Regions from separate parts of the Planococcus sp. RAB007_Raresut genome, predicted to be linked through region 2. Evidence: riboswitches for the same ligand, from Rfam matches in the RefSeq annotation. Region 2 holds a riboswitch; each other region holds the start of a gene.
The links. Region 2 has a riboswitch for lysine ahead of dapA (4-hydroxy-tetrahydrodipicolinate synthase). Riboswitches for the same ligand answer to the same signal wherever they lie in the genome.
Positions count from the first base shown of each region.

Region 1: another riboswitch for lysine. It lies ahead of AC2Q9J_RS14915 (Na+/H+ antiporter NhaC family protein); the one in region 2 lies ahead of dapA (4-hydroxy-tetrahydrodipicolinate synthase).
Region 3: another riboswitch for lysine. It lies ahead of AC2Q9J_RS07370 (aspartate kinase); the one in region 2 lies ahead of dapA (4-hydroxy-tetrahydrodipicolinate synthase).

Region 1 is NZ_JBXYIF010000007.1:35,557-39,988, forward strand. It holds gene AC2Q9J_RS14910 (sodium-dependent transporter) at 1-494, opposite strand, end outside; gene AC2Q9J_RS14915 (Na+/H+ antiporter NhaC family protein) at 689-2,266, opposite strand; lysine riboswitch at 2,376-2,557, opposite strand; gene AC2Q9J_RS14920 (bifunctional metallophosphatase/5'-nucleotidase) at 2,624-3,967, opposite strand; gene AC2Q9J_RS14925 (DUF72 domain-containing protein) at 3,995-4,432, opposite strand, start outside.
Region 2 is NZ_JBXYIF010000002.1:409,693-414,124, forward strand. It holds gene AC2Q9J_RS06010 (alpha/beta fold hydrolase) at 1-675, shown strand, start outside; gene AC2Q9J_RS06015 (STAS domain-containing protein) at 795-1,640, shown strand; gene dapA (4-hydroxy-tetrahydrodipicolinate synthase) at 1,693-2,580, opposite strand; lysine riboswitch at 2,722-2,902, opposite strand; gene AC2Q9J_RS06025 (SAM-dependent methyltransferase) at 3,031-3,651, shown strand; gene ypfJ (KPN_02809 family neutral zinc metallopeptidase) at 3,708-4,432, shown strand, end outside.
Region 3 is NZ_JBXYIF010000003.1:151,485-155,916, forward strand. It holds gene trxA (thioredoxin) at 1-206, shown strand, start outside; gene uvrC (excinuclease ABC subunit UvrC) at 254-2,047, shown strand; lysine riboswitch at 2,090-2,263, shown strand; gene AC2Q9J_RS07370 (aspartate kinase) at 2,410-3,621, shown strand; gene AC2Q9J_RS07375 (nuclease-related domain-containing protein) at 4,206-4,432, shown strand, end outside.

The DNA of each region.
Region 1 (4,432 bases), on a different contig from region 2:
ATTAAAATGCCCAATGTAATTGCCCAAACCAGCACTAATGGAATGAATACTCCCCATACGATATCGCCGGTTTGCCCCGGGACGTCTCCCAGTTGCAGGAAATCTCCGAATAAGAATGCTTCTGTGTCATTCCCCCATGCCTGATTGACTGCGAATATTGTGTATCGCATTGCCCAGGCGATGATGACTGCATAATAGACGGATATGACGAATGATACAAGTACGGCCCACCAGCCAAGCCATTCCGCTTTCTTGCCGCTCATGCGGAAGAATGACAATGGCGCTGATCCACGGTATTTGTGCCCGATGGTGAATTCTAAGATTAGAATCGGTATCCCTGCGGTTAACAGAGCGAATAAGTACGGTATAAAGAATGCTCCTCCACCATTTTCATAGGCCACATACGGAAAACGCCAAATGTTTCCCAAACCGATTGCCGAGCCGACTGCCGCCATGATAAAACCGGCGCGTGTCCCCCATTGCGAACGTTCCATAATTTCTCCCCCTCTTTACGAACTTCCAATTTCCTTACAGAAAAATGGGAAGTTTGTATATTTTCAGATTATTTTCTAATCTAAAAATAGTATACCGAGCGGGTAGTTCAAAGTAAAGACGATTTCTTATATTTTTTGAAAAAACTATTATTACAATAATAAAAAAGCGGAGAGATATTCTCTCCGCTTTCCTTTTACTGAGCGTTTCTGGCTCTTTCGAGTATTGTTGTTCTTTGTGACCAAACTACGAATAGTATTGCAAGGATAACAACAACAGCAATTATTGACCATAGAAGTGAACCAGTCAAGCCTATGACTAAATACCCTGCAGAGGCGATTGCCGCAGCTGTCAAAGCATATGGGAGCTGGGTAGCAACGTGATCCATGTGATTGCTCCCCGCTCCAGTCGAAGATAAGATCGTCGTATCTGAAATCGGAGAACAATGGTCACCGAAAACAGCACCCGCAAGGACTGCCGACAGCGATGCCAATAACAATTCAGGCGCCGCTTCAATCATGATGGTACCGGCGATCGGCAATAGAATACCGAACGAACCCCAAGATGTTCCGGTCGAGAAGGCCATTACTCCAGCTAACAGGAACAGCATCACAGGAAGAACTGAAACCGGAATATTTCCATCACTCACAACTCCTGCCAGATAAGTACCTGTCTCAAGTGCACCGATCAGGTAAGTCAGAGACCAGGCAAAAATCAGAATCAGTACTGCTCCGATCATCGATTTGATCCCTGCCCAGATCCCTTTTCCAATCCAACCGGCATTCGCAGTTTCATTTTTATTCATTTGCAGCAGGTATAGAACAATGGATGTGATTGTTCCAAGGAGTCCACCAACCAGCAAGGACAAAGGAACATCGGTGTTTTCAAAGATCAGCCAGATATCCATTTGCTGGCCGGCGTTTTGATAGCCCGTCCATAACATTGCGGCGATTGTCCCTGCGACCAATACAAGAATCGGAAGCAATAAGTCAAGAACACGTCCATGGGAATGCGAAGGAAATTCTTCCTTCATTTCTCCAGGGATCGATTTTTCAGGGTCGTAAAGCTGTCCGTTTTCGATTGCGTTGATCTCGTGCTTTTTCATTTCCCCGAAATCGACATCACGGTAGGCAACGAAGAATACGATGGCCAGTGCAGCAATTACATAGAAATTCATCGGCGCCATCCAGAGGAAGGCTTCCAAAGCGGAATATTCCACAAATGTCTGCCCGGCAAGAATCGTAGCGATGATTCCGATGATTGCCGCTCCCCAGCTGGAAACCGGCGAAACCACACAGACAGGTGCTGCAGTTGAATCGATGAAATAAGCGAGTTTCGCGCGGGACACTTTATAGCGGTCAGTTATGGGGCGTGCAACCTGTCCGACTGCCAAAGCGTTGAAATAGTCATCGATAAAAATAACAATACCCAGCGCGACGGTAAGAACTTTTGCCCCGCGGCGGGATTTGACGCGTTTTGAAGCCCAGTCAGCGAAAGCATGGCTTCCTCCGGACAAACTGACGAATGCAGTTATGATGCCCAGCAATAATAAGAAGAGAAGTATAAAGACATTATACGCATTAAAGCCTTCATCCCAGAATATCACCTGAAATGATGTGAGTAATTCCTGCATGGCACCAACCGGCGCGAATGATGTTAAAATGAGCGCTGCAGAAATGATACCTACGCCCAAAGATAATAGTACCCGCCGGGTAAGTAATACCATTACGATTGCGATAATCGGCGGCAGGATCGAGAAGATCGTGTTTTCCATGAATAGTTTCCTCCTATTTTTTGATGGAATAGAATGGAGAAAAAAAGCCGGCTCTATCCAAAGGGACAAGTCGGCTTCCTACAATTCGTCTGTGCGGTAAAACATCAAACAACCCTGTAGCTCTCCATTTATGCAAGCATAAATGACAGTGACATCCCTATTAAGGATGACCCCAGCCTCACTTCCCGGTGACAACGGAAAATGGACTTCGGCAAAATCGCCTTTCAAATATGATCATCGCTGTCACGCTCACATATTTTACTTATCGGTTTTGCAGCCTCTACCCATCGATATACAATTCTTTGTTAGCATATACTAAAATTGTTTTGAAATCAAGGTCAATTTCATCCAGTTTGCTTACCGTACCGTGTTTCGCGAAAAATAATCACTGAATACGTCCCGGATAAATTCAGGCATAAAATAAGTTTTCGGAGAGCGTTTAAACTCCGGAAAGAAATAACCGAAAGTGAACATATCCAATGTGATGAGTTTATATACACGGTCACTGTCAGCCAGCTGGCCATTTATATATAAATGATGATTGTCCATGTCCATTCCTGTGCGGATCATCTTCCCAAAAACAGCTCCCCTGAAACCTAAGCCTTTCAACTCAAGCTGCGGCCATTCGGAATTCATCGACTGAAGATAAATTTCCTTTAATTCTGCGCCTGTCAGCTCAATCATGCACGGATTGATGGGATGTGGAAGCATCCGGTGGAAATCGTAACGCGTAATTTCGCCTAATGGCATATCTTCCATAAACAGGCCTGCGTTGAATAGCGCACAATCCGCTTCCGAAAATTCAATCATGGCCTTGCCGAATAACTGAGCCAATTCCGACTCCTTAAACCACTCGGCTTTAAGAGCTGAATCATTGTAGAATACAGCATCTCTCATCAATTCCTTGCCACTTTCCCGCAGCTTTTGGTCGTAGCTGCCATCCGGATTCTCCAATTTCTCTGTCTCAATCAAATAAGCTTTTTTCTTCTTCAGATCTTCTTCAATGATAACGTGTCCGAGATAAGCTCCGAATTTGCCTGCCGCTCCGAGCAGCACATCGCCGATCATCTTTCCTTCGTGAAAAATGTGATGCGTATGCGCGCCCAATATCAGATCAATTTCGGGACAGCTCTCAGCAAGGATTTCATCTTCTCTGATTCCGAGATGAGACAGACAGACAATAAAGTCTGTATCCGCTTTAATCTCATCCACTGCCTGAATAATCGATTCGCGCGCCGCAGTTATTTTCCACCCCAGCCTTTCATAAAACGGAGTGAATTCTGCAGTCGCTCCCACCAGACCGATGCGCTTGCCCTCAGGTGTCCGAAGTATTTTATGCGGCTTGGCCCAGGGCGGCTGTTCCCCATTTTCACTTAATAAATTGGAAAGGATGACATCAAAATCCGCTTCATTGTACAGTTCATCCAACTCTTCCTTGGACAAAGTAATTCCTTCATTATTGCCTATGGTCACAGCATCATATCCTGCTTGGTTCAGCAATTCCACATTTCCTTTTCCTGCTGTTCCTTCAGTAAATGGATGCGAACGGTCCACATGGTCGCCAATGTCCAATATAAGGCAGAAATCGCCCATTTCGGCGTGCCAGCGCTTCCGTTCAGCCAATAAAGCATGGATACTCGGCCAATTGCCAAAATGGCTGTGCAAATCATTTGTATGATATATATGAATGGTTTCAGCCATTTTACAACACCTCTTTATAACCTAACGTTAAAATTCTCCTTCAAAAAGATCCAGTTGTTTGGGAGCAAGATCTTCGAAGGTCAAATCATTCATTTGCTGAAATTGTTTGGCGTCCCCAGCCGCATGGCCGCCGGAATTATTATTGAATATGATGTAAACATTGTCAGCCTGTTCCGCCAGCTTATTTGCCGCTTTGCTGATTTCCGTTAACTCTTCACGGTTATAATCATATAAATAACGGACTTCCCGCCATTTCTTTGAGTTCCCTACATTTTGCCACCCATGAACGTTGCGGCCGTGAAGCCGGAACAGGACTTTATCTTTTCGGGTCGAGACAGGTACCAGGGGAATCGAACCATCACCCGCCTGGGGTTCATCACAAACCGAATGGATCAAATTGTGTTCCCGCAGAAACTCGAAGGTTTTTTCTCGGAACCCTTCGGCATACCAGGACTGATGACGGAA
Region 2 (4,432 bases):
AAATATAGAGTTGTACTTTTCGACTATGTCGGTTCCGGTAAGAGTGACAAATCGGCCTATGATAAAGAAAGATACCAGACATTGCATGGCTATAAACAGGATCTTCTTGAATTATGCGATGCCTTATCACTTGAAAACATAGTGTTTATCGGCCATTCAGTCAGCAGTATGATCGGGGCTCTCGCGGCAGTTGAACGTCCGGAACTGATGAAGAACCTGGTGATGATCGGCCCGTCTCCACACTTCTTGAATGAGCCCGGGTATAACGGGGGATTTGAAAGAGCGGATATTGAAGGCATGCTGCAGATGATCAAAGGCGATTATAATGAGTTCGCTAAGTTCCTGTCTCCAATAGTTATGCAGAATTCTTCCCGTCCGAATCTTGCCGCAGAGTTCGAAAAACTGCTTTGCTCAAACGATCCTGAAGTTATGAGTGATTTTGCGAAAGCCACATTTCTGGCAGACGTCCGTGAAGACCTGGAAAAAGTAAAAGTGCCAACTTTGATTTTGCAGACCCGTAATGATGCAGTAGCACCTGAATCAGTCGGTGAATATGTACATAGCCGGATTGAGAACAGCGAGTACAAATTGATGGATGCTGAAGGCCACAGTCCGCACGTCAGCGATGCGGAAGAAACCATCAGCAAAATTGCAGAATATCTATCCGTTTCCTGAACTTTCAATATTTTACTTTAAAATCTTCTGAAAGTTAATACAGAAAGCAGTACACGGGACTTCACTCTACAGGTATAATGAATTCAAATAACATAGAATGTTAGCTCATGGAGGTACTGATGGATAAACATTATGAAGTTTTGGGACAGCGCGTCATAGATGATAAATACCTGATTGCAGAACTGATTAACGAAGAAGTGATGAAAGATGCGGATAAAAATGATTTTATTCGGGATGAACAATTCATCAAGCAAGTCATCGAAGCCCGCGCCGGATTTGTGGAACTGCTTGGCAATTCTTTGATAAATTCCTGTGATGAGAAGAAGGTTTACGAAGCCATTGACTCCTGGGGATTTTCAACCGGCCGCTATTTCCTTGAAGCGAATATGATGCTGGACGCCGCTCTTGCTGAATCTTCGTTATACCGTAAACATTTGGCGAAATTGATCAGGAGTGAAGGGAAACTTCAAAACATCCCTATGGAGACTCTGTTCGATGCGATGGAATTTTTCCATACACTTTTGGATCACGCTATGTATTCTTACAGCAGCGCCTATATCGATGCATATCAGGAAAGACTCACTGCAGCGCGAAAGGAATTTTTCGAACTTTCCGCCCCAGTTGTGCCAATTGCCGATAAAGTAGCGATTTTGCCGCTGGTCGGCGATCTTGAAATTGACCGTGCTCAGTTCATCCTTGAAAAAACATTGACAGCGGCCAATAAACTCCGGATTTCCACATTGGTTATCGACCTTTCAGGTGTAGTGAAAGTCGATTCAATGGTGGCTGAGCAAATCATCAAGATTGTTCAGGCACTCAATATGGTAGGTGTTAAAGCGATTCTGACAGGCATCCGTTCCGAAATTGCCATCACATTATCTCAACTGGGTGTCGATACACGTTCACTCGTAACGGGCGGCAGCTTGAAGCAGACGCTAGAGAAGCTTGATTTCACAAAACTATAAGAGTCATAAAAAAACGCTGAAGCGCATTACTTCAGCGTTTTTTTATTGTGTTTTATACAGACACCTTAATATTGCCGGCTTCGAGAAGCTGACGTAAGGTGGCAGTTTCTTCTTCGTTCAACGGAATCATCGGCAAACGCACTTTGCCTGTCTCGATACCGAGTAATTGTAATGCGGTTTTAACCGGCACAGGGTTCGGCGCTGCGAAAAGGGCGTTCATGATCGGCAGAAGTCTGCGATGCTGTGCGGCTGCTTCTTTAATGTTGCCGGCCGTAAAGCTTGTTACCATCTCCTGCATTTCATTGCCGATGATATGGGAAGCGACCGAAACAATGCCGTCCGCGCCAATTGCCATCAACGGAAGGGTCAAACCGTCATCACCGCTGTACACAGTGAAGTCATCCGGGGTGCCATCGATGATCAATGACGCAGCGTCAAGGTTGCCGCTCGCTTCTTTGACAGAGACGATGTTGTCGACAGCGGATAAGCGAATGATTGTTTCCGGCGCCATATTGACAGCGCTGCGGCCAGGGATGTTATAAAGCATGATCGGCAGGCGGGTTGCTTCAGCGATAGCTTTAAAATGCTGGAACAAGCCTTCTTGCGCGGGTTTATTGTAATAAGGCGTGACCAGCATGATGCCGTCGACACCCGATTCTTCTGCTTGCTTGGTCAATGTGATTGATGAACGCGTATCGTTCGAACCGGTTCCGGCAATGACGGGAATACGGCCATTCACTTTCTCAGCGGTAAATTTAAACAGCGCCAATTTTTCAGCTGCCGTCAATGTGGGCGATTCACCGGTAGTGCCGGCAACGACGAGTCCGTCGGAACCATTGGCGATCAGGTGCTCGATCAGATTTTCTGTGGCTGGAAAGTCAATATCGCCGTTTGTGTCAAAAGGGGTGACCATTGCCGTGATGATTTTTCCGAAGTTCATAGTATCCCATCCTTTTCAATTTTTTTAAAAGTTTCATTCGCTATTAAAAATAGATCCAGCGGCATTCTGTCTGAGCCAATAAAAAAAGCAGCAGCGAAGGGCCGCTGCTGCTGCACAAACACAATCCATATGTGTTGCTGTGCGTCAGATAGCCCTCCATGCGAAAAATTCCGCATGACAGTCCGACATCTTTTAAATGCAGGACCAGCAACAGGAATCAGGGGCTTCCAGCCGCTTCGGCAAATACCCCTTCCGGCAGAAGTCGGGGGAGCCCGTGCTCCTCGTTCTGCTTACTGATGGTAATTGCGCCTCTATCCTCACTTCGCTGTAAAGGAAGCAAGAACTATTGAATTAGCTCGACTTTATCAAAATACGCTGTTATTTGCAAGTGGAATCGGGTATTGATAGGCAAGAATAGCAATTATGGCAAACGGAAACGGGGAGAACGATATGCAGGAATATGAAGGCGACCAGTATTTGAATATCGCGACCGAAGGCACACAGTGGATATCCGAAGCTACACTCCACCATAACCGCTACGAACCAACCCCCTATATGCATTTGAAGGAATTATTCAATCGCCATCCCTTAAAAAGCGAGGATGGCCTGGTGGATTTCGGCTGCGGCAAAGGGCGGCTGAATTTTTATGCGCATGACCGTTTCGGCTGCCGCGCGACTGGGATTGAACTGAACACCAGTTTTTGCGGAGAAGCCCAGGAGAATCTTAGAAATTACAGCCGCGCCGGCAGGCACCGGCTTGCCGATGACAGCATCAGGTTTCATTGTAAGATGGCGCAGGATTACGATGTGCATCCGGAAGACACGGTGTTTTATTTCTTTAATCCGTTTTCTGTCAAAATATTTATGAAAGTCGTGGATAATATTTTACGTTCTGCGGAAGATTTTCCGCGGCAAATGGATCTCATTCTTTACTATCCTTCCAGCGAATACATGGATTTTCTGGAACGCAATACACTTTTCGAATTGCTGGATGAAATCAACCTGCCAGCAATCAATAAAGATCCTGCGGAGCAATTTTTAGTTTATAGATACAACCCTCAGGTGATTTAACAATTTGATGAAAAGGGTATAAGCAATTGAAATGAGACAGAAACGGGTGTGGTCCTATGAAATGGAAAGGCCGGAGAGGCAGTGCGAATGTAGAAGACAGAAGAGGCAGCGGGGGCGGTAAAGGACTGGCGGTCGGCGGCGGGCTTGGCGGAATAGTGCTGATCCTGATCGTTACGTTTCTCGGAGGAGATCCGGGCGTGCTGCTCGATGGCATGGGCGGAAATGGGTCCGGCGGCAGCAGCTCAGGAGAACCTTACCAGGCGACCGAACAGGAAGAGGAACTGGCTGATTTCGTATCGGTCGTGCTCGCGGATACCGAAGAAGTATGGACGGAAGTCTTTGCTGAAGAAGGCATGCAATACGAGGAGCCGACATTGGTCCTGTTTACTGACAGTGTTCAGTCTGCCTGCGGCACTGCCGGCGCGTCGGTCGGACCGTTTTATTGTCCGGCGGATTACAAGCTCTACATCGATTTGGATTTTTACGGTGAATTGCAGCGTCAGTTCAATGCACCTGGTGATTTTGCGATGGCTTATGTCATCGCCCACGAAGTCGGACACCATGTCCAGAATCTGCTCGGTGTGATGCAGGAAGTGCAGCCGCTGCGCAATCAATTAAGCGAAGAAGAATACAATAAAGTACAGGTCCGCCTTGAACTGCAAGCGGATTATTTATCTGGCGTCTGGGCGCATCATGCCCAGGAGATGGGGTATCTGGAAGAAGGCGATCTTGAAGAAGCGCTGACGGCTGCAGCAGCAGTCGGCGACGACACCATCCAAAT
Region 3 (4,432 bases), on a different contig from region 2:
CTGTATTGGAAGAGCTTGACGCTGAAATGAGCGACAAAGTGAAAATTGTAAAAGTGGACGTTGATGAAAACCAGGAAACAGCTGGACAATACGGCATCATGTCAATTCCGACCCTTCTATTGATGAAAGACGGAGAAACAGTTGATAAAGTTGTCGGCTTCCGACCAAAAGAAGCATTGGCTGATTTGGTTAACCAACACGCATAATTCTTAACCGGGTCCATGGCGGCCCGGTTTTTTAATAGGGTGAGAATATGGCAAACGAATTGATTCAACATAAATTGGCAGTACTGCCCGACCAGCCTGGCTGCTACCTCATGAAGGACCGTCAGGACACAATCATCTATGTGGGCAAAGCGAAGGTGCTGAAAAATCGTGTGCGTTCCTATTTTACAGGCAGCCACGATGCCAAGACGCAGCGCCTGGTCAATGAAATCGAGGATTTCGAATACATCGTGACGTCTTCGGACAAGGAAGCGCTGATTCTGGAATTAAACCTCATCAAAAAATACGATCCGAAATACAATATCATGCTGAAAGACGATAAATCCTATCCTTATTTGAAAATCACGGGTGAGCGTCATCCGAAACTGATCATTACAAGACAGGTGAAAAAAGATAAAGGGAAGTATTTCGGCCCTTATCCGAATGCCTACTCGGCGAGCGAAACGAAAAAATTGCTCGACCGTTTGTATCCGTTGCGGAAATGCCATCAGATGCCGGACCGTGCCTGCCTTTATTATCATATGGGCCAATGTTTGGCGCCGTGCATCAAACCGGTTGAAAAACAGACATATGCGGAAATGATCGACGAGATTTCGAAGTTCCTGAATGGCGGTTTCCGTGAAGTCAAACAGGACCTGGTCGAAAAAATGTCGGAGGCATCTGAAAACCTGGAGTTCGAACGGGCCAAGGAATACCGCGACCAGATCAGCCATATTGAAAACGTCATGGAAAAACAGAAAATGGCGATGAACGATTTTACCAATCGCGATGTTTTTGGCTATGCCGTCGACAAAGGCTGGATGTGTGTGCAGGTCTTTTTCGTGCGCCAAGGTAAACTGATCGAACGCGACGTCTCCCTGTTTCCGCTTTACCGCGACCCGCAGGAAGAATTCATGACCTATCTTGGGCAATTCTATGAGAAATCAAATCATGTGAAACCGAACGAGATTTTATTGCCGGAGGGTGAAGATGCGGAGCTGGTCAAGGATTGGCTCGGTGTTCGTACGCTTGTGCCGCAGCGTGGCAAGAAAAAAGATTTGGTGCTGCTGGCGAAGAAAAATGCTGAAATCTCGATTAAAGAGAAGTTCCAGCTGCTTGAACGTCAGGAAGAACGGACGATCGGTGCTTGCCAGGAACTTGGCGAGGCGATGAATATCGAGACGCCGCTTCGTATTGAAGCGTTCGATAACTCGCATATCCAAGGGGCGGATGCAGTATCGGCGATGATTACATTCATCGACGGCAAACCTTCTAAAAAGGATTACCGCAAGTACAAGACGCGCACGGGATCGAAACCCGATGATTATGCGGCAATGCGGGAAGTCATACGGCGCCGTTATTCACGCGTGCTGAAAGATGGATTGCCGCTGCCTGATTTGATTGTCATTGACGGTGGTAAAGGGCAGATGTCATCAGCCCGCGAAATTCTGGAAGATGAACTCGGATTGTCGATTCCGATTGCTGGCCTGGCGAAAGATGCCAAGCACCAGACATCGCAATTATTGTACGGTGATCCGGTTGAAGTCGTGCCGTTGAAGCGGACGAGCGAGGCATTTTATCTCATGCAGCGCATACAGGATGAAGTCCACCGATTCGTCATCACATTCCACCGCCAGCTGCGCGGCAAGAACTCAATCAGTTCTGCGCTCGACGGACTGGAAGGCGTTGGTCCGAAGCGCCGGCAGCAATTGCTCAAGCATTTTGGATCTGTCAAACGAATCAAAGAAGCGGACGCAGCTCAGTTGATGGAAGCGGGCATGCCAGAAAAATTGGCGGAATCCATTCATCTGCATTTTGCTGAACAAACATTGTCATCTGAATGAGTTCGTGTTATTGTAATAAGCATAAATTGAATCACTTGTAAAAGTGGTGATAGAGGCGCGGGCGTCAAAAGTAGCCATCCGGAGATTTGCAGAATCTGTGAAGGATGAGGAAAGGGACGACCGCCGAAGTGTGTGAAGGCTGCAGCCGAACATGCTGGTTCTGCATTTAAGAGATGCAGGGCTGTCAGAGTAATACTCTGGAGGGCTATCTCACATGGACGTTTTTCGTACATGATAAATGAGGTAGTTTGCCGGATCGACGGCAAGCTGCCTTTTTTTATGTCTGGTACTGGTGTCCACTCCAATGGACGCCTGCACTTTTCATGCTGAGGGCCACATACTGATGTGGGAGTGGATTAGATATGGAAACGGTAGTTATGAAATTTGGCGGGACGTCAGTGGCGACGCCAGAAAAGATTGTTGGCGTAGCGAAAAAGGTGATTGCCGAGAAAGAGAAAGGGAAGCGTGTCGTGATCGTCGTGTCGGCAATGGGCAAGACGACTGACACTTTGCTCGGACTGGCATCAGAAATTTCTGCCGAACCGCCGAAACGCGAGATGGACATGCTGCTTGCGACAGGCGAACAGGTAACGATTTCATTGCTTGCAATGGCCTTTAAACAACTTGGGCACGAAGCGGTATCATTCACCGGGTGGCAAGCGGGCATCGAAACCGAGTCAGTTCCGCGCAATGCGCGCATTGAACAGATTCATACGGAGCGGCTCGAAGCGGTTCTGGATAACGGATTTTTCGCTGTAGTGGCTGGCTTCCAGGGGGTCGACCGCATCGGCAACATCACGACGCTCGGCCGCGGCGGTTCCGACACAACTGCTGTCGCGCTGGCTGCTGCTTTGCAAGCTGAGAAATGCGATATCTATACGGATGTCGACGGCGTTTATACGTCGGATCCCCGTTTTGTGAACGGCGCGCGCAAGCTGGAGCAGATTTCCTACGATGAAATGCTTGAACTCGCCAATCTCGGTGCCGGCGTTTTACACCCGCGCGCTGTCGAATTCGCCAAAAACAATAACGTCCCTTTAACCGTCCGGGCGAGCTATTCCGACGAACCGGGAACTATCATACAAGAGGTGGTCACTGTGGAAAAAAATCTTATCGTCCGTGGCGTAGCATTCGAGCCCGGCATTGCCCGCGTAACCGTTGCATACAATAAACCCTTCAACGGTTCACTCGCAAACATTTTCATGACGCTGGCTGAAAACCATATCGATGTCGACATCATCGTCCAAAGTATTTCAGAAGAATTCCAGCCCTCCGTTTCATTTTCAATAAAAGAGGACAGCCTGGAAGAAGTGCGCCGTGTGCTCGATGACAATAAAGAAGCGATCGGCTTCAAATCGACAGACTTTGAAGTCGGCCTGGCAAAAGTCTCAATCGTCGGCTCCGGCATGGTATCCAATCCGGGTGTCGCGGCCCGCATGTTCGACATCCTGCGCATGTCAGAAATCCCGGTCAAAATGGTCAGCACTTCGGAGATCAAGATTTCTGTAGTTGTGCCAGGGGGCGACATGGAGAAATCTGCGAATACGCTGCATGAGGCGTATGGATTGGGATGAGTTTGGAATTGAATAAGTGATGTGTGGGCCCGGCGGTTGCCGGGTTTTTTGTGTTTTAAATGATAAAACCGACATTATTATGCCTAAGAGCAAGAGCGGATTTTTCGCCTTGGCGGAAAAATCCAATGTCTGAATGTCTGGAGGAAATCTTCGCCTGTGCGAAGATTTTTTCTAAATAGGTTCTATAGGGGTCAATATATTTTTTTAGTACAGTATTCAGGATTGTATAAATTTCATAATTCAGATAATTATAAAGGGGAGGCGGCGGTTGTCGGGTTTTTAATGGAATGAAAAAGTAATTACCCAGATAGAAAGTGCAAACCACGAAATTGTAAGTGAACTTCGAAAGGTGAACGCCTCAAACTTTTTGCTCCACCCTTAACCTAGTGATAAACCCATTATTACCCAAGATCGGGCGGGGCGGGCCCCGCCCACTGGGCAGTCCGCGGACGCGGACTGCTTTCAAATCAGGGTTTGAATTTTATATCGGGAAGTAGCAAAACGAAACATCTTTCTTCTATATAGTAGTGTTATAATTCAGATAACTTGATGGAGAGGCGGCGATTTGGATAGGGGAGGAACGGTTGGAGATATGGGAATGCGTGCGGCTGCTGATGGAGCGATTGCCGGACAGGCATCCCGAGCAGGAGTATTTGAAAAAGGAGTTTCATCGTTACGAAGCGGGTTGGCAAGGTGAGAAGCGTCTGCATGCAAAAATGGTCGAGTTTCATTGGCACGAACCATATGAACTCTTGTGGGATGTGGGTTTGCGGCTCGGTGACTGGAAAGTGCAGATTGACGGCCTGCTGAT